Regions from separate parts of the Micromonospora salmantinae genome, predicted to be linked through region 2. Evidence: predicted binding sites of a transcription regulator. Region 2 holds the regulator's gene; each other region holds the start of a gene.
The links. The regulator HrcA, encoded in region 2, represses chaperone genes, less so after heat shock. The targets are predictions, from matches to a motif close to GGTTNGCACNCTCNNNNNGAGNGTGCNAACC.

Region 1 (10,314 bases), on a different contig from region 2:
TCCTGTACCGGCGAACCCTGTCCAGGGGATAAACAGGGCAAACAGGACATGGATCCATTCGCCCGCATCGGCCCATCGACGCCCCCTACCGTTTCGGTAGAGGAGGCAGCCATGACCACGGATGACAACCAGACCGAGGACGGCCCGCCGATCACCTGGAAACCGGTCGGTGAACTCCCCGGCCAACTGCCGTTCGACAGGCTCGACTACGGCGACGCCGAGCAACTGGCCGAGATGACCACCGACGGCGAGCCGTCGGTGGCCGAGGAACCGCAGGAGATGGTGGACGCGCCGATCAAACTGCCTCCGCCGTACAACCGGGCGCAGAAGCGGCGCAACCAGCGCCCACTACCGACCTGACGACGAACGGGGCGGACCGCGTCAGCGGCCCGCCCCGTTCGGTGTCGAAACTGGACTCAGAAGTCCATGTCCCCGCCACCCGGGCCAGCCGGGGCAGCCGGGTTCTTCTCCGGCTTGTCCGCGACAACGGCCTCAGTGGTGAGGAAGAGCGCCGCGATGGAAGCGGCGTTCTGCAGCGCCGAGCGCGTCACCTTGGCCGGGTCGATGATGCCCGCGGCCAGCAGGTCGACGTACTCGCCGTTGGCGGCGTTCAGACCGTGACCCGCTTCGAGGTTACGGACCTTCTCCACCACGACGCCGCCCTCAAGGCCGGCGTTGACGGCGATCTGCCGCAGCGGGGCGTCCAGCGCGACCTTGACGATGTTCGCGCCGGTCGCCTCGTCGCCGACCAGGTCGAGCTTGTCGAAGGCGGTCTTGCCGGCCTGTACCAGCGCGACGCCACCACCCGGGACGATGCCCTCCTCGACGGCGGCCTTCGCGTTGCGAACGGCGTCCTCGATACGGTGCTTGCGCTCCTTGAGCTCGACCTCGGTGGCCGCGCCGACCTTGATCACCGCAACGCCGCCGGCCAGCTTGGCCAGCCGCTCCTGCAGCTTCTCCCGGTCGTAGTCGGAGTCGCTCTTGTCGATCTCGGCCCGGATCTGGTTGACCCGGCCCTGGATCTGCTCGGCGTCACCGGCACCGTCGACGATGGTGGTCTCGTCCTTGGTCACCACGACCTTGCGGGCGCGGCCCAGCATGTCGAGGCTGGCGGCGTCGAGCTTGAGGCCGACCTCCTCGCTGATGACCTGACCACCGGCGAGGATGGCGATGTCGGTCAGCATGGCCTTGCGGCGGTCACCGAAGCCCGGCGCCTTGACGGCGACCGACTTGAAGGTGCCACGGACCTTGTTGACCACCAGGGTGGCGAGGGCCTCGCCCTCCAGGTCCTCGGCGATGATCAGCAGCGGCTTGCCCGACTGCATGACCTTCTCCAGGATCGGGAGCAGGTCCTTCACCGACGAGATCTTGCTGTTGGCGATCAGGATGTACGGGTCGTCGAAGACGGCCTCCATACGCTCCGGGTCGGTCATGAAGTAGGCCGAGATGTAGCCCTTGTCGAAGCGCATACCCTCGGTGAGCTCCAGCTCCAGCCCGAAGGTGTTGCTCTCCTCGACGGTGATGACGCCTTCCTTGCCGACCTTGTCCATCGCCTCGGCGATGATCTCGCCGACGGTGCTGTCGCCAGCGGAGATGGAGGCGGTGGAGGCGATCTGCTCCTTGGTCTCGACGTCCTTGGCGAGCTTGGACAGCTCCTCCGAGACGCTCAGGACCGCGGCCTCGATGCCCCGCTTCAGGGCCATCGGGTTGGCGCCAGCGGCCACGTTGCGCAGGCCCTCGCGAACCAGGGCCTGGGCCAGGACGGTCGCCGTCGTCGTGCCGTCACCGGCAACGTCGTCGGTCTTCTTGGCGACCTCCTTGACCAGCTCAGCGCCGATCTTCTCGTACGGGTCCTCGAGCTCGATCTCCTTGGCGATGCTCACACCATCGTTGGTGATGGTGGGGGCACCCCACTTCTTCTCGAGCACGACGTTGCGGCCCTTGGGGCCGAGGGTCACCTTTACGGCGTCGGCGAGCTGGTTCATGCCCCGCTCGAGGCCGCGGCGCGCCTCTTCGTCGAACGCGATCATCTTGGCCATACGGCGTTGTCCTCCTGGACACTCACGGGCCACCCGAGATGTGTGCCCCGGATGGGCCGCCTGGTGTACGCACCTTGGGACGTCGCCACCTGGCGACGACGACGTCCTTCGGCCGGGCCGGATAGCCCGCGACGACCGGCCATGTGCCGCCCCGGCGTCTCCACGCCGGTGCAACCTGGCCCCACCGTCCCGACCATTGGCACTCACGGTATGCGAGTGCCAATGACTTGTTTAGCACTCTCACCTGCCGAGTGCAAGCACGATGCCGCCGCTCAGCCGAGTTCCGCAGCCAGTCCAGCGCTGTTCACCGGCGCCTCATGGGCACGCTGCTCGGCGTACGTCACCAGCAGACCGATCATCTGCGCGAGGTGAGCCGGCAGGGCCAGCACGGCGGTGATCCCGATCACCACCACCGCCCCGGCGGCGGTGCCGGCCGAGGAGAACGGGTCCGTTCCGAGCGGGGAGGTGCCGATTCCTTCCAGGGCACCGGGGATCAGGGTGCCGACGATCACCGCCGCGGCCACCAGGGCCACCCGTCCGAGCAGCAGGCCGAGCCGGTCGTGGAACATCCGGAACGATCGACCGATCGGGTTGTGCCGTTCGAAGAGATAGACCGGACCGGCCATGCTCAGCGCGAAGGCCAGGTAGATGCCCGGCAGCACGCAAAAACAGACACCGACGCCGATGAGCAGACTGACCAACAGGGTCCAGCCCCACAGCCCGAGTGCCCGACGCAGGCCGTAGCGCAGCGCGGCCTCCAGGCTGGCCGGCTGACCGGCCGCCTGCTTGGTGATCACCCAGGTGCCGGCGGCCCAGCCGACGGCCTGCACCAACCCGACCACCACGCTGCCGCCGACCAGCAGGACCAGGAGGCTCAGCAGTTCGGCGGCGAAATTGTCCGGCAGCGCGGGGGTCGACGTCGATTCGGCCTGGGCGGCCCACTTCGCCGACGGGTCCAGCCCGAGGGAGACCACCGAGAGCACCGCCGCCGGCAGCACCTGGGTGAGCAGCATGATCGGCACCAACTGCCGCCAGCCCCGGCGCAGCGCTCCCCCGCACCGGTTGAACCAGCCGCCGATACCGGCGCCGGGCGGCGTGACCAGGGCGTCGTTCGGGTCGAACCCGTGACCCGGCGGGTACCAGCCGACCGGCGGCCCCGGGTACCACGGCTGCCCGCCGTAGGGACCCGACCCGGGCGGGTAGCCCCCGGTGGGCGGGAACGCCCAGCCCTGCTGTGGCGGGGCCGCACCCCAGGAACCCTGCGCGGGATCCCAGCCGGGCGGCGGACCGGCCGGGCCGGGGCCGCCGGCGGGCGAGGACGGATCGGACGGGTCCGGCTCCCCCGACCCGGAGGACGGAGTGGGCGGGGGTGGCTGGTCGGTCATGAACGCTCCTCAAATCGGCTGGAACGGTTCACGATCTTCCCGGCTGTGCGCCCCTGCCGCAGCCCCGACTCACGGGGCCGATCGGCCAGGAGTTCAGCCGATGACGCGTACGTGCTCCGCCTGTGGGCCCTTCTGGCCCTGGGTGATCTCGAACTCGACCCGCTGACCGTCGTCCAGCGCCTTGTAACCGTCCATCTCGATCGCGGAGAAGTGGACGAACACGTCCTGACCGCCGTCGACGGCGATGAAGCCGTAGCCCTTTTCGGCGTTGAACCACTTCACGGAGCCCTGTGCCACGGTGCACTTCCCTCACTCTGCGCGGCGTTGCCTGACTCGGCGCACGGCACGGCCGGACGCCCCGGACCACCGACTCAGCGATCGATGACCGCCATTGAAGCAGGTGACCGAAATCGCACGCTACACGAGGAGTGACGGAGGCGCACGGCCACAAATCCGACAGACATCGGGGCGTCCCGACCGCGCTGATCGGCCGGGTTCCCGAGCCACCGGATTCGCCAGCGTCATTTGCGAATGGAGGGGAGGGCCGCAGGGCGGGCCCCGAGATGACGGCGATCGGGCCCAGCTCGCGAAACGCCATCCCCGCCCTGTGGTAGGCATGCGGACATGACCACCGACATGGGCTCGCCGGCCCTGCGGCTCGCGGAGATCCGCCGGGTCCGGCCGGAGGACGCCGCCCGGATGCGGGCGCTGCGCCTGGAGATGCTGGCCGACGCGCCGTTGGCCTTCCTGGAGACCCTGGCGGACGCTGCGGCCCGACCGCACAACGAGTTCGCCGCCCGGGTCGCGTACACCTCGGTCGGTGTCGGTAACGCGCAGTTCGTCGCCGATCCGGGCGGCCGGTTGGTCGGGCACGCCGGTGGTACGACCCACCCGAACGAGCCGGGGCTGACCGTGATCTACGCCGTGTACGTCACGCCGACCTGGCGCGGCAGTGGCCTGCTCGGCGAGCTGATCGACGGGGTGGCCGCCTGGTCGCGAGCCTGTGGCCGACCGGAACTGCTGCTGGAGGTGGTGGTCGGCAACGACCGCGCCTACCGCGCCTACCAGCGCCTGGGCTTCAAGGACACCGGGGTACGAGTCCCCCACCCGAACATCCCAGCCCTAACCGAGCTACAAATGCGCAGACCCGCCTAGAACCAAGAACCATCCCACGGCAGAACCACTGAGCTGCCCCCAAAAAGCCGGCAGCGATGCCCCCACCGTGCCCACAAAGGGTTTCCGGGGCAGCCCGACCCGCGCAGGGATCAAGCCTGACCGCCCGAAACGGGGCGGGCTGCCCCGGAAACCCCCACCGCAACTAAAGATCAAACATGACGCCGCGACTGCACGATCCGGAACCGGTTCGCCACATAAGCCCCGTCGGTCAGCGCCGAGTTCGCCGCCGCGTTGGCCCCACTGCCGTGGAAGTCGGAGAACGCCGCCGACTGGTTGACGAAGACACCGCCGGTGAGGTTGCAGGACAGGTGCACCCCGACCTCGACCGCCACCGCCTCGGTCGCGTCCAGCACGGCCTCGTCCGTCGAGTAGACCCCGGCGGTGAGCGCGCCCTTCTCGCCGACCGTCCGGCGCAGCAGCTCCAGGCTGTGCGTGGTGGAGTCGGTGGCGATGGCGAACGAGATAGGCCCGAACCATTCCCGGCCGTACGTCTCCGCGTCGTCGGCGGTCAGCTTCACGATCGTCGGGGTACGCACCACCGCGTCGGCGTACGACGGGTGGGCCACGGCCCGCGACTCCAGCACCGGCTCGCCGACCTTGGTCACCTCGGCCAGCCGCTCCAGCACCCCGTCGTTGACGATGGCGCCGGTCAGCTCCACACCTCGGGCCGGGTCGGCGGTGAGCTTGCCGACCGCTGCGGCGATCCCGCCGGCCACCTCGTCGAAGCTCTTGTGCCCCTGGTCGGTCTCGATGCCCCCGGCCGGGATGAGGATGTTCTGGGAGGTGGTGCACATCTGCCCGCTGTAGAGGGTCAGCGTGAACCCGAGGTTGCGGCACATGCCGGCGAAGTCGTCGGTGGAGTCGATGACGACGGTGTTGAGGCCGGCCTTCTCGGTGTAGACCGATGCCTGCCGCGCGTGCGTCTCCAGCCAGTCGCCGTACTCGGTGGAGCCGGTGAAGTCGACGATCCGGATGGCGCGGTGCAGGGCCAGGTCGCTGGCGAGCTTCTCACCGGGGGCCTCGGCCGCCAGCATGATCAGGTTCGGGTCGAACCCGGCCTCGGCGAGCACCTCCCGGGCGTACTTCACGGTGATGGCCAGCGGCAGCACCGCGCGCGGGTGCGGCTTGACGATCACCGGGTTGCCGGTGACCAGCGAGGCGAACAGCCCGGGGTACGAGTTCCAGGTCGGGAAGGTGTTGCAGCCGATCACCAGCGCCACCCCACGCGGCACCACGTGGAACGTCTTGGTCATCCGCAGCGGGTCACCCTTGCCGGCGGCCTTCTCCCAGCCCGCCGTGCCCGGGTGTCGGGTCATCTCGGCGTACGCGTACGCCAGCGCTTCCAGCGCCCGGTCCAGCGCGTGCGCGCCACCAGCCTGAAAGGCCATCACGAACGCCTGCCCGCTGGTGAACTGCACAGCGTTGGCCAGCTCGAAGATGTTCTTGTGCAGCCGGTCGAGGATCTCCAGGCAGACGCCCACCCGGGCCTGCGGGCCGGCGTCGCGCCACGCCGGCAGCGCGGCGGAGGCGGCGTCGACCAGCTCACCGGGGCCGGCGTGCGGGTAACGCACCGCCAACTCCACCCCGAACGGGCTCGTCTCGGTGGCGACCCGAACGCCCGCGCCGGGCTGGCCGAGCGGGAAGTCCCCGCCGAGGTACGCCTCGAAGGCGGCCTTACCGTCGGCGGCGGCGGTCTCGCCGTACACCCGGGGGCTGGGGGATTCGGGATAGGCGGACCAGTAGCCCCGCTCCGTGATCGCGGTCAGCGCACGGTTGAGGGTGTCGGCGTGCCTGTCGTACAGGGGATGCGGGGTCTCCGTCATGCCCGCCATCATGCCTGAGTCCGGTCCGCGAGCAGTAGCGCGAATGCCCGACAGCGGCGCATGCCTGAGGAGCCACCGTGGGCTGTAGCGCCGATACCTGTCAGAGGGTGAGCTGCCAGTCGGTCCAGCAGTCCACCGGGCGGAAGCCGAGCTGTTCGTTGATCGACACCATGTAACTGTTGCTGGCCGCGTTGAAGGTGTCGATCACCTGTACCGCCGACTCGTGGGTGAGCAGGTGGTGCAGGTTCTCCGCCTTGGCGATGAGGCCGAGCCGGTGCCCACGGTGGGCCGGGTCGACGATGGTGATCTGCTGGAACGCGTGCCAGTCGGCGGAGGCGCCCACGTCCAGCAGCGTCCAGGCGACCAGCCGACCGGACGCCTCGTGCCGCATCCCGAGGTGGTAGCGCCGCCGGCCCCGGGCGTCCAGCGCCCGCTCGTTGCCGCGGATCCGTTCGGCGTCCACCTGCTCCGGCTCCCACTGCACGTCGCCCATGGGCGCGTCCATCAGCAACCGGCCGTCGAGGTAGGCGATGTCCGCCACGTACTCCTGCGGGGTGGAGCCCTGCCAGCAGACGGAGTGATAGCCCTCGGCTCGCGGTCGGGCCTCGGCGAGCGCGGCCCGCAGAGCGACCCGGTCGATCTCGCCGACGTCGAGCCGGCGACGCACCTCGGTGAGGGCTGGTTGAGCGCCGGAAGCGGCAGCGAACGCGTCACCGGCCACGCTTCGGGCCGGCCCGCCGGGCAGCGCGGAGACGGCCATCGCCACCACCCGCTTGCGGCCGTGCTCGCGGAGCAGGCGCAGCCCGTACTCGTGCAGGGCCCGGCCAACGCCCCGGCGCCGCTGCTGCGGATGCACCAGCAGCTCGACGGTGGCGTTGTCGGTGTTGTCGAGCTGCGGCAGGTCCAGTTGGAGGTAGCCGGCCGGCACGCCGTCCAGTCGGGCCAGCGCCCAGAGCGACCGGGTGCCGGGCATCGGCGTGTGGAACAACGCGTCGAAGCGGCGCCGGCAGAAGGGCGGGAAGTCCGGGAGATCGGCGTCGTTGGCCGCCGACCCGATCCGGTACGCCTCGTCGACCGAGGTGCGGTCGGCGCCGTCGAACGACGCGATGGTGATGCTCATGCCGGTGAGCCTGCACCGTACAAAAGCGATCGGGCCAGCGAATTACTCGCTGGCCCGATCGAACGTTGGTCGGGAGGGACACTCGCACAACGCCTCCGGCGTTGGGTCGCAAGAACTTCAAAAGTCTTCGGCGAAATGCCCTCCCGCACGGAGCATCTTGCGCCGTCCGGTTCCTGCCGTCAAGTCCGTAGCGGCAGGTTTTCCACACTCACAGCGAAAACCCAGTTACCGACTGATCGACTCGGCCACGGCTCCGAGCGAGCCCGTCAGCCCAGGAGGCCGGCGTCGCGGGCGGCGCGCAGCGAGGGCTTGATGTGGTGGGTCGGACCGACCTGGCCGGCCACCGCATCGATGGTCTTCAGACCCTCGCCGGTGTTGAACACGACGGTCTCGGCCGTCGGGTCGAGCCGACCGGACTCGACCAGCTTGCGCAGCACGGCCACTGTGACCCCACCAGCGGTTTCGGCGAAGACCCCGGTGGTACGGGCCAGATCGCGGATGCCCGCGCGGATCTCGTCGTCGTCGGCGTACTCCATCCAGCCGCCGGTGCGGCGGACCGCCTCCAGGGCGTAGAGGCCGGCCGCCGGGTCGCCGATGTTGAGCGATTTGGCGATGCCGGTGGGCTTGACCGGAACGATCGTGTCGGTCTCGGCGTGCAGGGCGACGGCGATCGGGTTGCAGCCGGCGGACTGCGCGCCGAAGACCTTCCAGCCGTCGGCGGGCGCCTCGACCAGGCCGATCTCCACCAGCTCGGAGAACGCCTTGTCAATCTTGGTGAGCAGCTCGCCGCTGGCCATCGGGATGACCACCTGCGCCGGGATCCGCCAGCCGAGCTGCTCGGCCACCTCGTAGCCGAGGGTCTTGGAGCCCTCCGCGTAGTACGGCCGGACGTTCACGTTGACGAACGCGGTGTCCTCGAATTCGTCGGTCTCCACCAGCTCGCCGCAGAGCCTATTGACATCGTCGTACGAGCCGTCGATGGCGACCAGTTCGCCGCCGTAGACGGCGGTGGTGATGACCTTGCCCTGCTCCAGGTCGCTGGGGATGAAGACCACCGAGGGCGCCCCGGCGCGGGCCGCGTGGGCGGCCACCGAGTTGGCCAGGTTGCCGGTCGACGCGCAGGCGAACCGGCTGAAGCCGAGTGCCTTGGCGGCGGTGAGCGCCACCGAGACGACCCGGTCCTTGAACGAGTGGGTGGGGTTGGCGCTGTCGTCCTTGACCCAGAGCGGCGCGGTGATGCCCAGTTCGGCGGCGAGGTGCGGGGCCGCCACCAGCGGGGTCAGCCCCGGGTCGAGGGTGACCCGGCTGGCCGGGTCCTGGCCGGCGGGGAGCAGGGCGGCGTACCGCCAGATGTTGTTCGGGCCGGCCTCGATCTGCTCGCGGGTGACGGCGGCCAGTGCCGCGGTGTCGTAGTCGACCTCCAGCGGGCCGAAACACTCGTAACAGGCGTGCTGGGCGGCGAGCGGGTAGCGGGCCGAGCAGGCACGGCAGACCAGGGCGCGGGCGGGGCTGGCGGAGGTGTCGATGCCGGAGGCGACGAGCGTCGACGTCATGTCGAGAGTCCTCTCATCTTTCCCCGCATCGCACGGTGCGGCGGGGACGGAATTGGCACCTGCCCCGCGGGTCGCTCAGCGGTGAGCGCGCAGGGTGGTTGCCGGGGCGTCGTCGGGCCGTATCCCTCAGCCCCTCTGGATGAGGTATTCAGTTGTGCCGTCGAGTCTAGGACAACGCTGTCGGTCGCTGCTAGCGCTGATCCCAGGTAGTGGGTCAGCGGGCGCTCACCGCCAGCGGGTCGGTCACCGCGATCGGGTCCGTCACCGCGCTCGGTCGGGGCAGCGACTCGGTCCGGGGCCGGGCCGCGAGGTTCGCGGCGATCAGGGCGGCGATCGTGATGGCCGCCCCGACCAGTTCCACCGGCTCCGGGCGGTAGCCGCGAGCGATCTGCACCGCGAAGGTGGTCACCGGGACCAGGTTCATGAACAGCGCGGCGTTGGCGGCGCCGAGTCGCTGCACGCCGGTGTTCCACGCCAGGACCGCGATCACGGCACCCACCAGGACGGCGTACGCCAGTTGCGGGGCGACCGCCACGAGGTCGGCGGCGGCCGGCGCGTGCTGCCAGCCGACGGCGTCGGCCCCGACGCTCAGGACGAGCATGGCGGCCGTGCCGGCGAGCGCGGTCAGTGTGGTGAAGCGCAGCGGTGACCACTCGCCGAACCGGCTGGCGCCGTGGGTGTAGATGCCCCAGCCCAGCACCGCGCCGATCATCATGAGCCCGCCGAGGCCGAACTGGCCGAGCCCGGCCAGGCTGCCGCGCGTGATCACCAGACCGACGCCGAGGAGCGCCACCAGGGAGAGGGCCAGCAGCAGCGGCTTCGGGCGTACGCCGTCACGGGCCCAGCGGACCAACTGGGTGATCACCGGAGTGGTGGCCACGAATAGGGAGATCTGCTGCGGGGCGGCGTGTTCGAGCGCCAGGTTGGTGAGCAGGTTGAAGCCCGCGAAGCCGACCACTCCGAGCACCACCACCTCCAGCGCGCGGCCACCGTGCCGGAGCGCGCCGGCACCCTCGCGGAGCAGCAGGATGGCGACCAGGACGACGGCGGCCAGCAGGTAGCGCGCGGTGGTCAGGTTGAGCGGGTCGACCCGGTCGAGCGCGCTGGCCAGGATCGGAAACATCACGCCCCAGCCGAGCACGGCGACCAGTGGGTACGCGGTGGCGCGGGATCGCATCGGCAACTCCAATGTTCGAGTATCGTCGAACCAACGACACC
Region 2 (10,314 bases):
CATCGGCTGGATCGGTGGGGCGCTCGTCGGCGGTTCGGGGCAGCTGGCGATCTGGGTGCTCGCTGTCGTCGTCGAGTATGGCGCGGCGGCGCTGGGCTGGCCGGTGCCTGGGATCGGCCGCTCACGACCGCGCGACTGGCGGCTGGTCGGCGCGCGGGTGGCCGAGCGTTACCGGCAGTTCGTCATCGTCGCGCTCGGTGTCGCGATCTTCGTGACCGGTACGACCTTCAGCATGAGCGAGTACACGCTGGAGCGATCCTGGGCGCTACTGGTGGTGTTCACCACCATCGTGTTGATGTGGCGGATCTACATCTACCGTGCCGGTGAGCTGCTGACCGACGCGATCGGCCGGTCGTCCAACCCGGCGCTGCTCACCCAGTCCGCCGCGGTCACCCATCTGATCATGGTGGCCGGAATTGTCGGTGCGGCGGTCACCAGCCGGCTCGTGGTGAGTCGCCCGTTGGGCGAGACCCCGCCCTCGTGGGCCGCGGTGATCCTCGGCGGACCCGCGTTGTACCTGGTCGGCCGGGGCGTCCTCGACTTCACCGTGTTCGGGCGAATCTCGCGGTCCCGGTTGGCCGGGCTGGTGCTGCTGGCGGGCATGGCACCGACCACGCTCCTGCTGCCGCCGGTGCTGGTCGCTCTGCTCGCCATGACGGTGCTGCTCCTGATCGCCGTGGCGAACCTGGTGAGCACCCGGCGACACGCGCGTACGCCGGCGCCGCCGATGCTGCGCTGACCTCGCACGGCGGTCGCGGACTGCCCTTCATCACGATGGCGCGGCGGCCCCGACCGGGCGTCGGCGCGCGGCCAGCCCTTCGCCGACCAGGGTGATCAGCAGGACCAGGTTCGCCAGCATCAGGGCGGCCAGGGGCGGAAGCATGAGTGTGGCGGGCGCTGTCAGGGCGCACAACACCACGATCGCCAGCACCCGGGACCAGAGGGTCCGCCCGGTCACCACGGCATCGAACAGGACGCTGCCGAGCAGGAACAGGACCGGTCCACCGAGGGTGGCGACGATCAGCTCGACCGGGGCGCGGCCGAACGGCCGGTCGATGACCAGCGAGGTGCTGGTCGAGACCAGCACCACCCCGGCCACCATGACCAGATGGCTGTACGAGGTGGAGGTGCCGGAGCGGACCCGTTCCACGGTTGCGACGCTCGGTGGTGCCAGGATCCGCTGGACCCGCTGGAAGTAGAGCTGGAACAGCAGGACCGCGCTGACGAACGCGACAGCGCCGGTGGCCACCGCGCCGGCCGTGAATCCGCTGCCGGCCAGCCCTGTGCCGGTGCTCAGGATCAACTCGCCGAGCGCGACGATGAAGATCGCCCGATGCCGCTCGGAGAGATGCACCCCGGTGAAGATCTGGCTGGCAAGCTCTGTACGCCCCAGCCTCGGCGTCGGCCAACCGATCCGGGCCGAGCCGAGGTCGACCGCCACCGCGAGAGACCAGAGCACCAGTCGGGCCGTCCCGTCCACGAACACCCCGGCCACCCAGGGCGTCACGGTGACGCCGAACCAGAAGAACACCCGGATGCTCCTGGCCTGGATCGGCTGGTTCACCCGGGTGCCGGGGATCAGGACGGCGTCGCGGACCAGGTGGATGCCGAAGTAGGCCGCGACGAAGAGCCACCCGTACCGACCGAAGGCGTACGGCGTCGCGATCGCCATCAGCAGGGTGCCGAGCATGACCAGCAGGGCGGTCGCCTGGATGATCGGCAGTCGGGGATTGAACAGGTCGGTGAGCCACGCGGTCAGCACCCAGACCCACCAGGCGGCCAGCAGCAGGACGGCGGTCTGCGCCGCACCCCGGACGGTGAGGTTCTCGGCCAGGCTGGCAGCGAGCCGGGAGAACATGAAGATGTAGACGAGATCGAAGAAGAGTTCCAGGAAGGTCGGGTGTTCCGGCTCGCCGCGGCGGCGGAGGATCCGGGGGAGCGGAGCGGATGTCACTGCGCTGCCTCCTGTGCCACCCCACGCCCTGCCCCGACCTGCGCACCCGCCACGCTACCGACAGTGCGGTCTCCGGTGGCCGGAACGGGCTCGGCCCGAACGGTCGGGGCCGCGGACGTGAAACGGCCCCCCGCCAACGCTGAGCGTCGGCAGGGGGCCGTCCTACGAGCAGTGGATCAGCGGAGCCAGGGGATGTTGCGGTCGAGCAGACCGCGCTCCTTGAGCTCCTTGCGCAGCGGGATCTCGTCGTCGACGTACCCGTCCCAGTTGATGCCCCAGTAGTTGGCGGTGTGGGTGCCCTCGCCGATCAGCTGGCGCTGAACCGGGGTGCGGTTGCGGTACCACTCGCCGTTCACGTCGGGGTGCAGCTCGTCCAGCGGACGGATCCACCGGTAGGTGTAGCCGACGAAGAGCATCTTGCGGGTGATGGTCGACAGGTTCGTCGACCGCGAGTGCCACTGCCGGCGGTCGAAGATGAAGGCGTCGCCCGGGTTGGCGGTGATCTCCACCGTGCCCTCCGGGTCGGGGTTCTGCACTGTGAGGTCCGCCGGCCGGGGCAGCGAGTTCTTCAGGTGGCTGCCCGGGATGACCTTGGTGGCGCCGCGGCCGGTCTCGGAGAGGTCCGACAACACGTACGCGACCTTCAGCGAGAACATCGGCCGAGGCAGGTTCGGGTCCATCGTCTCCGGGTCGGAGTTCTGCCGGTACCCGTCCTGGTGCCAACCCCAGTACGGCTTCTCCGGCTCGGCGGCCGGCGGGGTGACGTCCAGGTGGTTGTGGTGGGTGTAGATGTTCCAGCCGGCCAGCCCCCACATGTACGGGAAGGCGATCGGGTGGGTCAGCAGCTCACCGAAGAGCTCGTCGCGCTCCAGGAAGCCCAGCAGGTGCAGGGTGCCGTCCTTCTTGGTGGTGCCCTTGGCCTGCTCCTCCGCGTAGACGCGGTCGACCGCCGCCTCCAGCGCCGCCCGGTGGTCCTCCGTCAGGACGTTGCGCAGCAGGAGGAAACCCTGCTCGTGGAACTCCTTGCGGTCAATGTCGCTGATCGGTTCGTAACCGGTCCGGTCGCCGTAATCGAACACCGCGTCGTACCCCTCCCCATGAGGTGAAACCTTTTCTGGCACAGGCCGCCGATCGTAACGCGGCGGCCCAGGCATCGGGGAGGGTGTGGTGCGGGATTGGGCCACGGCGGGACCCCACGCAGCGAGAGAAACGCACAGAGTGAGATCGGAGTGATCAATAGTGCGATTCGGTGGGCATTGCCCGATTGTGCGGTGACTGCCGGTTAAGAGATCCGGGTCGGTCAACCCTCGTTGAACACCTCGGCGACCACCTGGCCGGCGGGGTTCTGCCGGCCGTCCACCCGGCCCCACGAGCCGTCGCGGGCCGTCCACTCCAGGTCGCCGAAGCGGACCCGCTTCACACCGTGGTCCTGGGCGTGCGAGACCAGCCAGTGCGCGTACCGCCAGCCGTCACGCTGGTCGCCCGGAGTCACCGCCAGCCCGGTCGGGTCGGTCGGGTCGGTGCCCTTGAGCCCCCAGTCGAGCACCAGGTTGCGGGTCAGTTGCGCGGCCGCCGCCGCGCCGTGCATCGCCGGGGTGCGTCCCACCGAGCAGGCGACCGCGCCGCTGGCGTCGCCGAGCAGGGCCCGGCTGAGCACCTCGGAGTCGTCTGCCCACTTCTGGTACGCCTCGGGGAACGCCGAGCGCTGCACCCGCTGGGCGGCGTCGGTGACCCGCATCTCCTCCCAGCCGCGCACCTTCTTGAGGGCCGCGTAGAACCGGTTGGCCGCGTAACGCGGGTCGCGGATCTGCGCCGGAGTGCCCCAGCCCTGGCTTGGCCGCTGCTGGAACAGGCCGATCGAGTCGCGGTCGCCGTTGGCGAGGTTGCGCAGCCCGGACTCCTGGTACGCGGTGGCGAGCGCGACCACGACGGCCCGCTCGGGCATTCCACGCTTCGCGCCGATCGCGGCGATGGTCGCCGCGTTGGCCATCTGGTCGGCGTCCAGGGCGACCCGTCCGTCGGCCTGCACTGTGCACTTCCGCGTCACCAGCGGCAACGTGAGGTTGTCGCCGACCTGCCGTACGACGAGCCAGATCGCGATCACGGCGACGAGGATGAGCACCACTCCACCCGCCACGGTTGCCCGAGTTCGCACCCACACCCCCAGATCGACAGTTCGCCAAGCGTACGTCCCCGCAGGCCCTTCCCGGGTCGTCCGTGTGGTTCGGGCCCAACCTGGCCGACTCCGACCGGTTCGGGGTCGGCTCCGCTGTCGCGTACCGGTTGGCGACGTTCCCGCTCCGGTGGCGATCTCACCTGCCACGTCGTTCTGTCGCCCTTCCCGGTGCGGGCTGTCGTGACGGGGGCGCCGCCGAACGACGGTGGCACCCCGATCATCAGTCGTCGAGAGCGGGCACCCAGCGCGCCGGTCGCTTCTCGCGGAACGCGGTGACCCCCTCGCGCCCCTCGTCGGAGAGGAAGTAGCCGGTCGAGACGGCGGAGAGTCGGGCCAGGTCGGCGCGCAGCTCGGCGGTACCCGGTCGGCGCAGCAGCTCCTTGGCGCCGGCCAGCGCCCCGGGCGCGCCGCGCACCAGCGAGTCGCAGTAGCCGCGTACCGCGTCGTCCAACCCGTCCGCCGGGACCGAGGCCGTCACCAGGCCGATCTCGGCGGCCCGGCGACCGTCGAAGGTGTCCCCGGTCAGGTACAGCTCGGCGGCGGCGCGGGGGTGCAGCCGGGGCAGCACTGTCGCCGAGATGACCGCCGGGATCACCCCGATGCGTACCTCGGTGAACGCGAACGTCGCCTCGTCGGCGCAGACCGCCAGGTCGGCGGCGGCGATCAGGCCCAGCCCACCGGCCCGCGCCGGCCCGCCGACCCGAGCCAGCACCGGCTTCGGGCACTCCCACAGCGCCGCGAGCACGTCACCCAGCATTCCGGCCGGCACAGTCCCGCTGGCGTACGCCGCGGCGGTCTCCTTCAGGTCCGCGCCGGAGCAGAACACCGGGCCGGTGTGGTCGAGCACGATCACGCGGACCGCCTCGTCGGCGACCGCGTCCGCCAGCCCGGCCAGCAGTTGGGTCATCAGTCCGGTGGAGAGCGCGTTGCGGTTGTGTGGGCTGTCCAGGGTGAGGGTGGTCACCCCACGGGCCGTGGCGACCCGCACGAGGACGTCGGGAGAGGTCATGCCGGGCACACTAGTGGCCATGCCCGGCGTCCTTCCAGATGGTGAGACCGTCCCCGTCGACGGATCGTTGCCCGCCACCGCCACCGCGGCGGTCGGCGCGCGCGGCTTCGGCGTGTACGTGCACGTGCCGTTCTGCGCCAGCCGCTGCGGATACTGCGACTTCAACACCTACACCGCCGCCGAACTGGGCGGCGGTGCCAGCCGCGAGGGGTACGCGGACACGGTGCTGGCCGAGCTGAGGCTCGCCGCCCGGGTGCTCGGCGACGCCCCGCCGCCCCGGGTCGACACCGTCTTCGTCGGTGGCGGCACGCCCACCCTGCTCCCCGCCGACGACCTGGCCCGCATCCTCGACGGCATCGACCGCACCTGGGGGCTGGCCGCCGACGCCGAGGTGACCACCGAGGCCAACCCCGAGTCGGTCACCCCGGAGTCGTTGAAGCTGCTGCGGGCCGCCGGCTACACCCGGATCTCGCTGGGCATGCAGTCCGCCTCCCCGGGGGTGCTGGCGATCCTGGACCGCAAACACAGCGCCGGCCGGGCGACCGCCGCCGCCCTGGAGGCGCGCGACGCCGGGTTCGAGCACGTCAACCTGGACCTGATCTACGGCACCCCGGGGGAACGGGCCGAGGACTTCGCCGCCTCGCTGGAGCAGGTCGTCGCCGCGGGGGTGGACCACGTCAGCGCGTACGCCCTGATCGTCGAGGACGGCACCCGGCTCGCCGCCCGGATGCGACGCGGCGAGCTGGCGTACCCCAGTGACGACGTGGCCGCGGACCGCTACCTGGCCGCGGAGGCCGCGCTCGACGCGGCCGGGCTCTCCTGGTACGAGGTCTCCAACTGGGCCCGCACCGAGGAGGCCCGCTGCCGGCACAACCTGCTCTACTGGACCGGCGCGGACTGGTGGGGGCTGGGACCGGGGGCGCACAGCCACGTCGGCGGGGTGCGCTGGTGGAACGTGAAGCACCCCTCGGCGTACGCCCAGCGGTTGGCCGCCGGCGCGTCTCCCGGCCTGGCCCGGGAGGTGCTCACCGTCGACGAGGCGCACATGGAGGACGTGATGCTCCGGCTGCGGCTGGCCAGCGGCCTCCCGCTGGCGGTGCTCGACGCCACCGGCCGGGCCGGTGCCGAGCGGGCGCTGGCCGGCGGTCTACTGGCCGCCGACGAGTACGCCGCCGGCCGGGCGGTGCTCACACTGCGCGGGCGGCTGCTCGCCGACGCGGTCGTCCGCGACCTGCTGCCCTGAGTGGCCCACCGCCCCCGGACCGGGACAGCGGCGAACCGGTCCGGCCGGGGGAGCGGCCGGACCGGTTCACTTGATGAAGTTGGCAGTCATCGGGTAGCGGTACGGGGTGCCCTCGTTGGCCTTGATGCCGGCGATGATCCCGAACAGGATCTGGATCACCACGACGGCGATGCTGGGCAGGAAGAGCAGGCACCAGCTCACGAAGAGCAGCACGAACGCGATGATCGACCAGAGGATCTGGAAGTTCAGGGCGGCGAGGGCGTGCGCCCGGACGGTCGGCGACTGCTGGCCGCGGGCCAGGTAGGCGATCAGCGGGGCGACGAAGCCCAGCGGACCGAGGCTGACCAGCGCGCCGAGAGCGCCGCCGAAGTGCGCGACCAACGCCCAGGTCTTGTCCTCGTTGTTGGCGTAGCCACCGCCGGGGCCGCCGTAGGCCCCACCGGCCGGATAGCCGCCGGGCGGTGGGTAGCCCCCGGGCGGGGGGTAGCCGCCTGCCGGAGGGTAGCCGCCTGACGGCGGTTGGTCACCGGTGGGCGGCGGATAGCCACCGGCCGGAGGATAGCCGGCCGGGCCGGGCGCCCCGGACAGTGGTGCGGTGGGTGGCTCGGCCGACGGGGACGGGCCTGGGGAGGTGGGCTCCGGCGGGTAGTTGCCGGGGTCGCCCGACCCGGGAGGGCGAGGAGGTTCAGTCATGGATGTCACGGTAGGTGCCAGTGGCAACGCCGCACCAGAGCGACACCGCCCGGCAGTGCGGGCCGATCGGCCCAACGCCGGTGGCGTGGGCCGCACCGACGGGTGGCCGTTGATCATCGCGTCGGGGGGCCCGCCGACGTAGACTGGCACTCGTTACAGTCGAGTGCCAGGACGGCTCGGCCGGCCCAGAGCGCCGGCGGCCGACGTGCGACAGGAGGTGCGGAGGATGGGTCTCGACGACCGGAAACTCGCAGTGCTCCGCGCCATCGTCGAAGACTACGTCTCCACCCAGGAGCCGGTCGGCAGCAAGGCGCTGGTCGAGCGGCACCAGCTCGGGGTCTCCCCGGCCACGGTCCGCAACGACATGGCCGTGCTGGAGGAGGAGGGCTACATCCGGCAGCCGCACACCAGTGCCGGCCGGGTGCCCACCGACCGCGGCTACCGCCTCTTCGTCGACCGGTTGTCCCGGGTCAAGCCGCTCAGCCCGGCCGAGCGCCGGGCCATCGAGCGATTCCTGGTCGGCGCTGTCGACCTCGACGACGTGGTGCACCGCACGGTGCGGTTGCTCGCCCAGCTGACCCGGCAGGTTGCCGTCGTGCAGTACCCGAGCCTGGCCCGCTCCTCGGTGCGTCACCTGGAGCTGGTGCCGATCTCCACCACCCGGCTGATGCTCGTCATGATCGCCGACACCGGGCGGGTGGAGCAGCGACTCGTGGAGCTGCCCGGGCCGGTGCCCGCCGCCGACGTCACCGACCTGCGCCGCCTGATCAACGAGAAGCTCGCCAACGCCCGGCTGTCCGAGACGCCACCGCTGGTGCAGGCGCTGGTCGAGGAAGCGCCGACCGGCCTGCGTCCGACAATGACCACGCTCGCCACCGTCCTGCTGGAGACGCTCGTCGAGCGGCACGAGGAGCGGATCGCGCTCGCCGGCACCGCGAACCTCACCCGGGGTGGCCTGCTCGACTTCCAGGGCTCCCTGCGGCCGATCCTCGAGGCTCTGGAGGAGGAGGTCGTGCTGCTCAAGCTCATCGGTGAGACCGAGCCGAGCACGACCCGGGTGCTGATCGGCGACGAGAACGAGTTCGACAACCTGCGCGCCGCCTCGGTGGTCAGCACCGGGTACGGCCCGGGCACCACCATCGTGGGCGGCCTGGGGGTGCTGGGGCCCACCCGGATGGACTACCCCGGCAACATCGCCACGGTACGCGCCGTGGCACGCTACGTGGGCGAGTTGCTGGCCCAGAACTGATTGGTCAGGGCCGATGCGGCCGGCTGCGGCCGCCGACCGGCGCAACGCGAGACGAACATGAGGACACGGAACGCAGTGGCCAGGGACTACTACGGCATTCTCGGTGTGAGCCGGGAAGCCTCCGACGACGAGATCAAGCGCGCCTACCGCAAGCTGGCGCGTCAGTTCCACCCGGACGTCAATCCGGACCCGGAGGCTCAGGAGAAGTTCAAGGACATCAACGCCGCGTACGAGGTCCTCTCGGACGACCGTAAGCGGCAGATCGTCGACCTGGGTGGCGACCCGCTCGCCCCGGGTGGCGGCGGCGCCGGCGGCCCGGGTGGCCCCGGAGGCGCCGGCCCGTTCGTCGGTTTCCAGGACATCATGGACGCGTTCTTCGGCGGTGCCGGAGGTGGCGCCCGTGGCCCACGGCCGCGTACCCGCCCGGGCGCCGACGCGATCCTGCGGCTCGAACTCGACCTGCACGAGACGGCCTTCGGCGTCGAGGCTCCGATCACCGTCGACACCGCAGTGCTCTGCACCACCTGCTCCGGCGCTGGCACGGCCGCCGGCACGCACCTGGCGACCTGCGAGGCGTGCGGCGGTCGGGGCGAGGTGCAGTCGGTGCAGCGCACCTTCCTCGGCCAGGTGGTCTCCGCCCGGCCGTGCACCGTGTGCCAGGGCTACGGCACCACCATCCCGCACCCCTGCCCCACCTGCGCCGGCGACGGCCGGGTGCGGACCCGCCGTTCGCTGACCGTCAAGATCCCGGCCGGCGTCGAGGACGGCATGCGGATCCGGCTGGCCCAGCAGGGCGAGGTGGGCCCCGGCGGCGGCACCGCCGGCGACCTCTACGTGGAGATCCACGAGCGGCCGCACGACGTGTACTCCCGCAAGGGCGACGACCTGCACTGCCGGGTCACAGTGCCGATGACGGCGGCGGCGCTGGGCACCCGGCTGACCATCAAGACGCTGGACAGCGAAGAGACCGTCGACGTCAAGGCCGGCACCCAGCCGGCCAGCACGCTGCGACTGCGCGCCCGGGGCGTGCCGCACCTGCGCGGCACCGGCCGAGGCGACCTCTACGTGCACCTGGACGTGCGGACGCCGACCAAGCTCGACCCGGACCAGGAGAAGATGCTGCGCGACTTCGCCAAGACCCGTGGTGAGGAGGTCGCCGAGCTGTCCAAGCAGGGCGGCTTCTTCTCCCGGATGCGCGACGCGTTCAACGGGCACGCCTGAGGTGTCCGCACCGCTGTTCCTGGTGGAGGCGCTGCCCACCGGCGACGCGCTGACCCTGGACGGCCCGGAGGGGCACCACGCCGCCACCGTGCAGCGGTTGCGCGTCGGCGAGGAGCTGCTGCTCGCCGACGGCCGGGGCGGCACCTCCGCCGCCGTGGTCACGGCCGTCGGCCGGGGCAGCCTGGAGGTCACCATCACCTCCCGGGGGTACGCGGACGCGCCCGTACCCCGTCTGGTGACAGTGCAGGGCATCGCCAAGGGCGACCGGGGTGAACTGGCCGTGCAGGCGATGACCGAGGTCGGGGTGGACGAGATCGTGCCCTGGGCGGCCTCGCGTTCGGTGACCCAGTGGCGCGGCGACCGGGGCGTACGCGCCCGGGAGAAGTGGGTGGCCACCGCCCGGGAGGCGGCCAAGCAGGCCCGCCGGCCGTGGCTGCCGGTGGTGGCCGGTGCGCCGGACGAGTCCACTGCCACTGTGGCCCGTCGGATCGCCGGTGCCGCCGCCGCGTTCGTGCTGCACGAGGAGGCCGAAGACCGGCTCACCACCGCCGAGTTGCCCTCCACCGGAGAGATCGTGCTGGTGATCGGCCCGGAGGGGGGCATCGCCCCGGCCGAGCTGACCGCCTTCGCCGAGGCCGGCGGGCGACCCGTACGCCTCGGACCGGCCGTGCTGCGCACCTCCACCGCCGGGGTGGCGGCCCTCAGCGTGCTCGCCGCCCGCCTCGGCCGCTGGTGACAGCGGGCTTTGGCTGGTTTCAGGGCCGGGGAA
Region 3 (10,314 bases), on a different contig from region 2:
CGGATCTGAGACACCCGGTCGGCGACGTCGGCCTTCTGGCCACCGCCGTCGACGATCGTGGTGTTCTCCTTGTCGACCACGACGCGCCGGGCGGTGCCGAGCACCTCCAGGCCGACCTGGTCGAGCTTGTAGCCCAGCTCCGGGGCGACCAGCTCGGCACCCGTGGAGATCGCGATGTCCTGGAGCATTGCCTTGCGCCGGTCACCGAAGCCCGGGGCCTTGACCGCGCAGACCTTGAGGGTCTTGCGCAGCGAGTTGACCACCAGGGTGGAGAGCGCCTGGCCGTCCACGTCCTCGGCGATGATCAGCAGGGGCTTGCTGTTCTGCAGGACCTTCTCCAGCAGCGGCAGCAGCTCCTCGATCGCCGAGATCTTCTGGGTGGTGACCAGGATGTACGCGTCCTCAAGGACGGACTCCTGACCCTCCAGGTCGGTGACGAAGTTCGGCGAGATGAAGCCCTTGTCGAACTGGAGACCCTCGGTCACGTCCAGCTCGGTGGTGAGCATCGAGCCTTCCTCGACGGTGATGACTCCGTCGCGGCCGACGCGCTCCATCGCCTCGGCGATCAGGTCGCCGATCGTGGAGTCCTGCGCGGAGATCGTCGCCACGTTCGCGATCGACTCCTTGCTGGTGACCTCGGCGGCACGGCCGAGCAGCGCCTCGGAGACCTTCATGGCCGCCGCGTCGATGCCCCGCTTGAGGCCGGCCGGGTTGGTCCCGGCGGTCACGTTGCGCAGACCCTCGCGAACCATCGCCTGGGCCAGCACTGTCGCGGTGGTGGTCCCGTCGCCGGCGACGTCGTTGGTCTTGGTCGCCACCTCCTTGACCAGCTGCGCGCCAAGGTTCTCGTACGGGTTGGTGAGCTCGATCTCCTTGGCGATGGTCACACCATCGTTGGTGATCGTCGGCGCACCGAATTTCTTGTCCAGGACGACGTTGCGCCCGCGCGGGCCGAGGGTGACCTTGACCGCGTCCGCGAGGGCGTTGACACCGTGCTCCAGCAGGTGCCGGGCGTCGTCCGAGAAGCTCAGGATCTTCGCCATTAATGTCCCTTCGAAGCGCCATTGCCCCGGCCCGGCGAGCCGGACCGGGGCAGTGGCACTGATCGGTTGCTTACTTCTCGATGACCGCGAGGACGTCGCGGGCGGAGAGCACCAGGTACTCCTCGCCGGCGTACTTGACCTCGGTGCCGCCGTACTTCGAGTAGAGGACGGTGTCGCCGACCTGCACGTCAACCGGAACCCGGTTGCCGTTGTCGTCGACGCGCCCCGGGCCCACAGCGAGGACAGTGCCCTCCTGCGGCTTCTCCTTGGCGGTGTCGGGGATCACGATGCCCGACGCCGTGGTGGTCTCAGCCTCGTTCGCCTGGACCACGATGCGGTCCTCGAGCGGCTTGATCGCAACCTTGGTCGCGGTAGTCACGGGCATACCCTCCTGGGGTACTGGTTTCGTTGCTGGCCAGCGGGGCTGACCAGCGTCAATCTGCCTCATGCCACCGGGCGGTGCCGTCGTCGCGGGTGCCGGTCCGCCTGGCGTGCGCACCCGGGTCGCGAGACCCGGAAGCTGGCACCCTCAGGGTGAGAGTGCTAATCGCAGGTTATTCCGTGGCTAGCACTCCGTCAAGGAGAGTGCCAGCGCGTCGCGCCCCGCCAGCCAGGATTTCCGGGTCGGCCGGGACAATGACCGGGTGGATCTCGATCAACTGGCGGCGCTGCGTACCCCTGAGGGGTCGGCCGCGCTCACTGCGGCGGCCGACCTGGCCGGCGGTGATCCACTGGTCGCGGCGTCGGCGCTGCGGGCGACCGGGGTGCCGCCGACGTTGGCCGCGGCGGCACTGACCCAGGCCGAGCTGCGTCATCGGGCGGTGGGCAAGTTCGGCCCGGCCGCCGCTGGGATGTTCCTCACCCGCCCCGGCCTGGAGCAGGCCACCCGCCGGGTGGTCGCCGACCGTCGGGCCGCCCGGTTGTACGCGGCCGGCGTGCGCACCCTGGCCGACCTGGGCTGCGGGCTCGGGGCCGACGCGCTGGCCGCCGCCCGTGCCGGCATCCGGGTGTACGGGGTGGAGGCCGACCCGGTGACCGCGGCGATGGCCGCCGCCAACGCCGACGCGGCCGGCCTGGCCGAGCTGTTCACCGTCGAGTGCGGCGACGCGACCGGGTTCGACGTGTCACGGGTCGACGGGGTCTTCTGCGACCCGGCCCGCCGCACCACCGGCACCGGGCGGCGGATCTTCGACCCGCGCGCCTACTCGCCACCGTGGGACTTCGTCACCGGGCTGGCCGAGCGGGTGCCGCGAACCGTGGTGAAGGTCGCGCCGGGCCTGGACCACGCGCTCATTCCGGCCGGCGCGGAGGCCGAGTGGGTCGGCGTGGACGGCGACCTGGTCGAGGCCGCGCTCTGGTGCGGCGAGCTGGCGGAGGTGCCCCGCCGCGCCACCCTCTATCGTCAGCGGGGCGCCGAGGCTCACCGCCACCAGCTCACCGGCTCGGGTGCCGCCGAGGCGCCGGTCGGGCCGCCGCGCCGCTACCTGTACGACCCGGACCCGGCGGTGGTGCGCGCGCACCTCGTGGCCGAGTTGGCCACCGAACTGGACGCCAACCTGGGTGATCCGAGCATCGCCTACCTCTACGCCGACCAGCCGATCCGCACCCCGTACGCGCGCTGCCTGGAGATCACCGACGTGCTGCCGTTCTCGCTCAAGCGCCTGCGGGCGCTGCTGCGCGAGCGCCGGGTGGGCCGGGTGGAGATCCTCAAGCGGGGTTCGGCGCTCACCCCGGAGCAGCTCCGGCGGGACCTGCGGCTGGCCGGTGACGCGGCGGCGAGTCTGGTGCTCACCCGGGTCGACGGCGCACCGACGGTGCTGATCGGTCGGCCGGTGGGCTAGCGCCGTCTCGACTAGCCTCGTCGCTGTGGCGGGACAGGGCACGCCGGCAACGGCACTGTTGGTCAAGCGCGGCATCCCGCATCGCACCCATCCGTACCGGGTGGCGCCGGACGCCCCGAACTACGGCGCGTTGGTGGCGGTGGCGCTCGGCGTGGCGCCGGAGCGCGTGTTCAAGTCTCTGGTGACCGCTGTCGACGGCGCGCTCACAGTGGCGGTCGTTCCGGTCACCGGCGAGCTGGATCTCAAGGCGCTCGCGGCGGCGGTCGGCGGCAAGCGGGCGGGGTTGGCCGACCGGGCGGTCGCCGAGCGGGCCACCGGTTACGTGCGCGGTGGAATCAGCCCGCTCGGGCAGCGTCGACGGTTGCCCACGGTGCTGGACGAATCCGCGCTGGATCTCCCGACGATCTACGTCTCGGCTGGTCGGCGTGGTCTGCAACTCGAACTGGCCGCGGCGGATCTGGTGGCGCTGACCGACGCCAGCACCGCGCCGTTGCAGACCCACTGACGACAGTCGTTACGTCGACTCCCCCGTGGGATACCCGGGGAGTAACAGTCGCGTTGCTGAATTGTTATCGCTCCCAACAAACTATGCACCTGCGCGGTCTTGTGGAGCCGGTGTGACGCGAAATACGTTGCCGGACACAACAAAACAACACCTCCCCCACCTCCGAAAGGACCCTGCACATGCGTAAGGGGATCCTCACCATCGCCGCCGTGGGCCTGCTCACGACCGGCGGCTTGACCGCCTGTAGCGACGACTCCGGCGACAAGGCCGCCTCCGCCAAGACCCCCAAGATCGGCGTGATCCTCCCGGACAGCAAGTCCTCGGCCCGCTGGGAAACGGCGGACCGTCGGTTCCTGGAGGAGGCGTTCAAGGCCGCCGGTGTCCAGTACGACATCCAGAACGCCCAGAACGACAAGACCGCCTTCCAGACCATCGCCGACCAGATGATCACCGGCGGCGTGACCGCCCTGATGATCGTCAACCTGGACTCCGGCACCGGCAAGGCCGTGCTCGACAAGGCCAAGTCGCAGGGTGTGGCCACCATCGACTACGACCGGCTCACCCTCGGCGGCTCCGCCCAGTACTACGTCAGCTTCGACAACGAGACCGTCGGCAAGCTCCAGGGCGAGGGTCTGTCGAAGTGCCTGACCGAGAAGGGCGCCAAGAACCCCGTCGTGGCGTACCTGAACGGCTCCCCCACCGACAACAACGCCACCCTCTTCAAGGCCGGCTACGACTCGGTGCTCAAGCCGAAGTTCGACGCCAAGGAGTACGTCAAGGGCCCTGAGGACGCGGTGCCGGCGTGGGACAACGCGCAGGCCGCGACGATCTTCGAGCAACAGCTCACCAAGGCCAACGGCAAGATCGACGGCGTGCTGGCCGCCAACGACGGTCTCGGCAACGCGGCCATCTCGATCCTCAAGAAGAACAAGCTCAACGGCAAGGTGCCGGTGACCGGGCAGGACGCCAGCACCGAGGGCCTGCAGAACATCCTCGCCGGTGACCAGTGCATGACCGTCTACAAGGCGGTCCGGGAAGAGGCCAAGGCCGCCTCCGACCTGGCCATCGCCCTCGCCAAGGGCGAGACGAAGGACACCGGCCAGACGGTCAAGGACGGCGACCGGGACGTCCCCTCGGTGCTGCTCACCCCGAAGGCCATCTACAAGGAGAGCGTCAAGGACGTCATCGCCGACGGCTACGTGACCAAGGAAGAAGTCTGCACCGCGGCGTACGCCAAGTTCTGCGCCGAAGCCGGCATCAGCTGACCGACGCCGCAGTACCCGCCGGAACGACCATCGCCGCCCGGCACGGGAGCACCCTCCCGTGCCGGGCGGCGCCCGCCGGACGGGCCCCGACCCTCCCTTAAGAAGGAGACCCCCGTGTCCGCGACCCCCCTGCTGGAACTCCGCGGGATCGACAAGAGCTTCGGTCCCGTCCAGGTGCTCCGCGACGTCGCCCTGACCGTCCACCCGGGCGAAGTGACCGCACTGGTCGGCGACAACGGCGCCGGCAAGTCGACCCTGGTGAAGTGCATCAGCGGCATCCACCCCACCGACGCCGGAGAGTTCCTGTTCAACGGTGAACCGGTGCACATCGGCAGCCCCCGCGACGCCGCCACGCTCGGCATCGAGGTCGTCTACCAGGACCTCGCGCTCTGCGACAACCTGGACATCGTGCAGAACATGTTCCTCGGCCGGGAGAAGCGCAGCGGCATCGTCCTCGACGAGCCGACAATGGAACAGCTCGCCGCCGAAACCCTGGCGGGGCTCTCCATCCGCACCGTCACCTCACTCCGCCAGCACGTGTCCAGCCTTTCCGGCGGTCAACGCCAGACCGTGGCCATCGCCAAGGCGGTGCTGTGGAACAGCAAGCTCGTCATCCTGGACGAGCCGACCGCGGCGCTCGGCGTGGCACAGACCGCCCAGGTGCTCGAACTGGTCCGCCGCCTCGCCGACAACGGCCTGGCCGTGGTGCTCATCTCGCACAACATGAACGACGTCTTCGCCGTCTCCGACCGGATCGCCGCGCTGTACCTCGGCCAGATGGTCGCCCAGGTGAAGACCACCGACATCACCCACGCCCAGGTGGTCGAGCTGATCACCGCCGGGCGCTCGGGCGGGCTCGGCCTCGCCACCGACCCGGGCAGCAACGGCGACGGCCCGCAGCCGGCCGACTCGATCTCAGGAGGCGCCCGATGACCACCACCGCCGTGCGGAAGGACGGACCCGCCGCCGTCACACCGCCGCCGACCATCGGAGGCCACTTCCGCAACTACCTCAGTCGGGTACGCGGTGGCGACGTCGGCGCGCTGCCAGCCGTACTCGGCCTGATCGTGCTCTGCACCGTCTTCGCGATCATGCGGCCGTCGTCGTTCCTGTCGGCCGGCAACTTCGCCAACCTCTTCACCCAGGGCGCGGCGGTCACGCTGATCGCGATGGGCCTGGTCTTCGTGCTGCTGCTCGGCGAGATCGACCTCTCCGCCGGCTTCGCCAGCGGCGTCTGCGCGGCGGTGCTGGCCAATGTGGTCACAGTGCTCGGCTACCCCTGGTGGGTCGCCGTGCTCGCCGCTGTCGCCACCGGTGTGGTCATCGGCAGCACGCTCGGCATGCTCGTCGCGAAGATCGGCATTCCGTCCTTCGTGGTCACCCTCGCCGGCTTCCTCGCCTTCCAGGGCGTCGTGCTGCTGCTCGTCAAGGATGGCACCAACATCGCCGTCCGCGACGACGTGCTGGTCGCCATCGCCAACCGCAACCTCGGCCCCACCTTGGGCTGGGCGCTGACCGCCCTCGCGGTCATCGGCTACGCGGCGGTGCAACTGCTGCGCCACCGCACCCGGGTGGCCCGCGGCCTGATCACCGACCCGCTCGCGGTGGTGGCGCTGCGGATCGGCGGGCTCGCCGTCATCCTCGGCACCGCTGTGTACGTGCTCAACCTCGAGCGCAGCCGCAACGTCCTCATCGTCTCGCTCAAGGGTGTGCCGATCGTGGTGCCGATCATCGCGGTGCTGCTGATCATCTGGACCTTCGTGCTCCAACGCACCAGCTACGGCCGGCACATCTACGCCGTGGGCGGCAACCGCGAAGCGGCCCGCCGGGCCGGCATCGGAGTCGACCGGATCCGAATCTCCGTCTTCGTGATCTGCTCCTCGATGGCCGCCATCGGTGGCATCGTGGCGGCCAGCCGGGCCAACTCGGTCGACCCGAACACCGGGGGCAGTAACGTACTGCTCTACGCGGTCGGCGCGGCGGTGATCGGCGGCACCAGCCTCTTCGGTGGCAAGGGCCGCGTCCTCGACGCCGTACTCGGCGGCGCGGTGGTCGCGGTCATCGAAAACGGAATGGGCCTGATGGGGTACACCTCGGGAGTCAAGTACGTGGTCACCGGCGTCGTGCTGCTGCTCGCCGCCAGCGTCGACGCGCTCTCCCGCCGCCGCGCGGCAGCCACCGGCACCCGCTGACCGCGCGGGAGGTAGCACCAGCATGCGCCCAGGACCGAGCCAGGATGACGTCCGACGGCAGAACCTCGGGGCCCTGCTGCGACACGTGCACGTCCACGGGGCGACCACCCGTGCCGAACTGACCACCACGCTGGGCCTCAACCGCAGCACCATCGGCGCGCTCACCGCCGACCTGTCCGCGGTGGGGTTGGTCAGCGAAGGGGCACCGAAGGAAACCGGCCGAGCCGGACGACCGTCACTGGTCGTCCGGCCCGAGTCGGCCCGGGTCTACGCGTACGCGTACTCGGTGGAGGTGGACCGGCTGCGCGCCGCCCGGATCGGGCTGGGTGGCGCGGTCCTGGACCGCCGGGATCTGGACCGGCCGCGCGGGCTGCTGGCCGCGGAGGCCGCGCCACTGCTGGCCGGCGCGGTCAAGGAGATGCAGCAACTGGTGCCGGCGGACGCGATCTGCGTCGGTGCCGGCGTCGCGGTCTGCGGCATGGTCCGCCGGGACGACGGCCTGGTCCGGCTCGGCCCCACCACCGGTTGGGTGGACGAGCCGATCGGCGCGGCCCTCGCCGACGAGTTGGGCATCGACGTACCGGTCACAGTGGGCAACGTGGCCGACGTCGCCGCGTTCGCCGAGCACGCACGAGGTGTGGCGGCAGGCTGCGACAACGTCCTCTACCTGTACGGCGACGTGGGCGTGGGTGCCGGCATCATCGCCGGTGGGCGCCGGCTGACCGGGCACGGTGGCTACGGCGGCGAGGTCGGCCACATGAAGGTGGTCCGCGACGGCAAGCCCTGTGAGTGCGGCTCCCGGGGCTGTTGGGAGACCGAGATCGGCGAGCACGGCCTCCTGCGCGCCGCCGGACGCTCCGACGCCCGGGGCCGTGACGCGCTGCTGGAGGTCTTCGACGCGGCCGACCGCGGGGACGCCAGGGCCCAGACGGCGGTCCGCCAGGCCGGCGACTGGCTCGGCTTCGGGGTGGCCAACCTGGTGAACGTCTTCAACCCCGAGATGGTCATCTTCGGCGGGACAATGCGTGACCTCTACCTCGCGGCGGCGGCCCAGATCCGCAGCCGGCTCAACTCCAACGCGCTCGGCGCCTGCCTGGAGCACGTCCGGCTGCGCACGCCGAAACTGGGTACTGACGCGCCCCTGATCGGTGCCGCCGAGCTGGCCTTCGAACGGCTCCTCGCCGACCCCCTCGACGTGGGCTGATCCGCGTACGCTGTCCGGCGTGGATGTCGAGCTGCGCGCCTCCGACGACGACCGCAACCGGGTGGTCGCCGCGCTGCACCAGCACACCGCGGCGGGCCGGCTGACGCTCGACGAGTTCGCCGATCGGGCCGGTGCGGTGTGGACGGCGCGCACCCTCGGTGACCTGGCCGCGCTGACCCGCGATCTACCGGCCCTGCCCACCTCGGTCGTCGACGCCGGCCCGGTCGGGCGCGGGCGTCAGGAGTTGCTGATGGTCTTCGCCGCCGCGGCGCTCACCCTGCTGCTGCTCGGCGGCCTGCTCGCCGTCACCCGCTGATCCCTGTCGCTCCGCGATGAACTGATCGCGCGATCAGTCCGTACCAGTGGGCGGACGGGCAACCGGCAGGATACGGCTGCCCGGTCCAGACGCGTTCCGGTCCGGACCGAGGAGGCACCACAGACATGGCACCGCGCAGATCCGCCCACCGCCGACTGGGCACCCGGACCCACCGAGCGGCGATGCTGCTCATCGCGATCATCGCGGGGGTCGGTGTCCTGCCCGGCGTGGCCGTCGCCGCGCCCGCCGGTGGCCAGCAGCTCAACGCCGCCGACATGACACTGCTCAACGGAGTGCGGCTGGCCGGGCTGTGGGAGATGCCAGCCGGCCAGATGGCCGCCGAGAAGGGACAGTCGGCGAAGGTCCGGGAGATCGGCGCCGGCATCGCCAGCGAGCACCAGAAGCTCGACCAGCTCGTGGTCGACGCGGCCAACAAGTTGGGCGCGACGATCCCCAGCGAGCCGACCGCAGAGCAGAAGGGCTGGCTTGCCGAGATGCAGAAGGCGTCCGGCGCTCGGTTCGACCAGATCTTCGTCACCCGGCTCCGGGTCGCCCACGGCAAAATCTTCCCGGTGATCGGCGCGGTCCGCGCCAGCACCCGGGACGCCACCGTCCGCAAGCTCTGCGAGGACGCCAACGCGTTCGTCCAGCACCACATGCAGATGCTGGAGAGCACCGGCCTGGTCCGTTGGCCGGAGCTGCCGCCGGCCGCGCTGCCCGCCCCGGGTGAGGACGGGCTCCTGGCCGCTGCCTCCGCCAACTCCGGCCCGCAGGTCGGAGTCAGCAGCACGGTCGTCTGGCTGGTCTTCCTCGCCGCGCTGGGCACGGGTGGAATCGCCACCTACCGGATGTTGCGCCGCAGCTGACCGATCAGGCAGCGGCCTGGATGGTGGCTCGCGTCAGCGGTCTACCTGGGTGAAGTCCCAGGAGTGCGGGGCGCGGGCCACCAGCAGGGCTGGCGGGTCCGGCAGCGGGCGGGGGTTGCTGCGCCACTTGGAGATCACCACCACGCGGTGGTCGGTGGAGGAGAAGACCTCGCTGGAGACATGAAGCGGGTCGTGCTCCAACTCGGGCAGGGCGGTGTCGCACACCCAGGTGATCAGGTCGGCGACTCCGTACGCCTCGGCGCGTGCCTCCCACATCCGCACGATCATGTCCGCCGCTCCCGTCACACGCTGACCGTTGTCAACGGAAGTGCCGAGTCGGCTGGCAGGTCCAGTCGGCTCGGAGCGACCCCGGCGGCGACCAGGTGCGAACCGAGCGCGGCCACCATCGCGCCGTTGTCGGTGCACAGCTTCGGCCGGGGTACCCGGACCCGGATGCCGTACTTCTCGGCTCGCTGCTCGGCCATCGCCCGCAGCCGCGAGTTCGCCGCCACTCCCCCGCCGATGACCAGGGTATCGATGCCCTGCGCCCGGCAGGCGGCGAGCGCCTTGCTGGTCAGGACGTCACAGACCGCCTCCTGGAAGGACGCCGCCACGTCGGCCACCGGCACCGGCTCACCGGCACGCTGACGGGCCTCGACCCACCGGGCCACCGCCGTCTTCAGGCCCGAGAACGAGAAGTCGTACCGGTGGGCGGCGAGATCCTTCGCGGCGGTCAGACCGCGGGGGTAGGCGATCGAGGCGGCATCGCCGGCCCGGGCCTGCCGGTCGATGGGCGGACCGCCCGGGAACGGCAACCCGAGCAGCCGGGCGACCTTGTCGAACGCTTCCCCGGCCGCGTCGTCGATGGTGGCGCCCAGCGGGGTGACACCCCGGGCCAGGTCGTCCACGAGCAGGAGGGACGAATGGCCGCCGGACACCAGGAGCGCGATGGCGGGCTCGGGCAGTGGGCCGTGCTCAAGGGTGTCCACCGCGACGTGGGCGGCGAGGTGGTTGACGCCGTAGACGGGTTTCTCGGCGGCGACCGCGTACCCCTTGGCGGCAGCGACGCCGACCAGCAACGC

Region 1: the regulator HrcA is predicted to act here: its motif matches at 2,234-2,264, upstream of groL (chaperonin GroEL).
Region 3: the regulator HrcA is predicted to act here: its motif matches at 1,562-1,592, upstream of groES (co-chaperone GroES).

Annotation. Positions count from the first base shown of each region.
Region 1 covers NZ_JAKKFG010000012.1:39,580-49,893, reverse strand. The annotation lists gene PSH03_RS10740 (GNAT family N-acetyltransferase) at 1-32, shown strand, start outside; gene PSH03_RS10735 (hypothetical protein) at 112-360, shown strand; gene groL (chaperonin GroEL) at 417-2,039, opposite strand; gene PSH03_RS10725 (DUF1373 domain-containing protein) at 2,312-3,424, opposite strand; gene PSH03_RS10720 (cold-shock protein) at 3,518-3,721, opposite strand; gene PSH03_RS10715 (GNAT family N-acetyltransferase) at 4,049-4,579, shown strand; gene paaN (phenylacetic acid degradation protein PaaN) at 4,750-6,423, opposite strand; gene PSH03_RS10705 (GNAT family N-acetyltransferase) at 6,524-7,543, opposite strand; gene thrC (threonine synthase) at 7,810-9,096, opposite strand; SAM riboswitch class I at 9,107-9,242, opposite strand; gene PSH03_RS10695 (DMT family transporter) at 9,311-10,273, opposite strand.
Region 2 covers NZ_JAKKFG010000027.1:14,966-25,279, reverse strand. The annotation lists gene PSH03_RS21150 (low temperature requirement protein A) at 1-739, shown strand, start outside; gene PSH03_RS21145 (low temperature requirement protein A) at 770-1,954, opposite strand; gene PSH03_RS21140 (phytanoyl-CoA dioxygenase family protein) at 2,131-3,033, opposite strand; gene PSH03_RS21135 (hypothetical protein) at 3,255-4,115, opposite strand; gene PSH03_RS21130 (enoyl-CoA hydratase-related protein) at 4,351-5,139, opposite strand; gene hemW (radical SAM family heme chaperone HemW) at 5,159-6,382, shown strand; gene PSH03_RS21120 (DUF4870 domain-containing protein) at 6,449-7,075, opposite strand; gene hrcA (heat-inducible transcriptional repressor HrcA) at 7,302-8,324, shown strand; gene dnaJ (molecular chaperone DnaJ) at 8,400-9,545, shown strand; gene PSH03_RS21105 (16S rRNA (uracil(1498)-N(3))-methyltransferase) at 9,547-10,281, shown strand.
Region 3 covers NZ_JAKKFG010000012.1:361,642-371,955, reverse strand. The annotation lists gene groL (chaperonin GroEL) at 1-1,043, opposite strand, end outside; gene groES (co-chaperone GroES) at 1,114-1,422, opposite strand; gene PSH03_RS12315 (THUMP-like domain-containing protein) at 1,688-2,884, shown strand; gene ybaK (Cys-tRNA(Pro) deacylase) at 2,910-3,389, shown strand; gene PSH03_RS12305 (sugar ABC transporter substrate-binding protein) at 3,569-4,654, shown strand; gene PSH03_RS12300 (ATP-binding cassette domain-containing protein) at 4,769-5,587, shown strand; gene PSH03_RS12295 (sugar ABC transporter permease) at 5,584-6,846, shown strand; gene PSH03_RS12290 (ROK family protein) at 6,869-8,050, shown strand; gene PSH03_RS12285 (DUF1707 SHOCT-like domain-containing protein) at 8,070-8,366, shown strand; gene PSH03_RS12280 (DUF4142 domain-containing protein) at 8,492-9,232, shown strand; gene PSH03_RS12275 (hypothetical protein) at 9,266-9,520, opposite strand; gene tsaD (tRNA (adenosine(37)-N6)-threonylcarbamoyltransferase complex transferase subunit TsaD) at 9,535-10,314, opposite strand, start outside.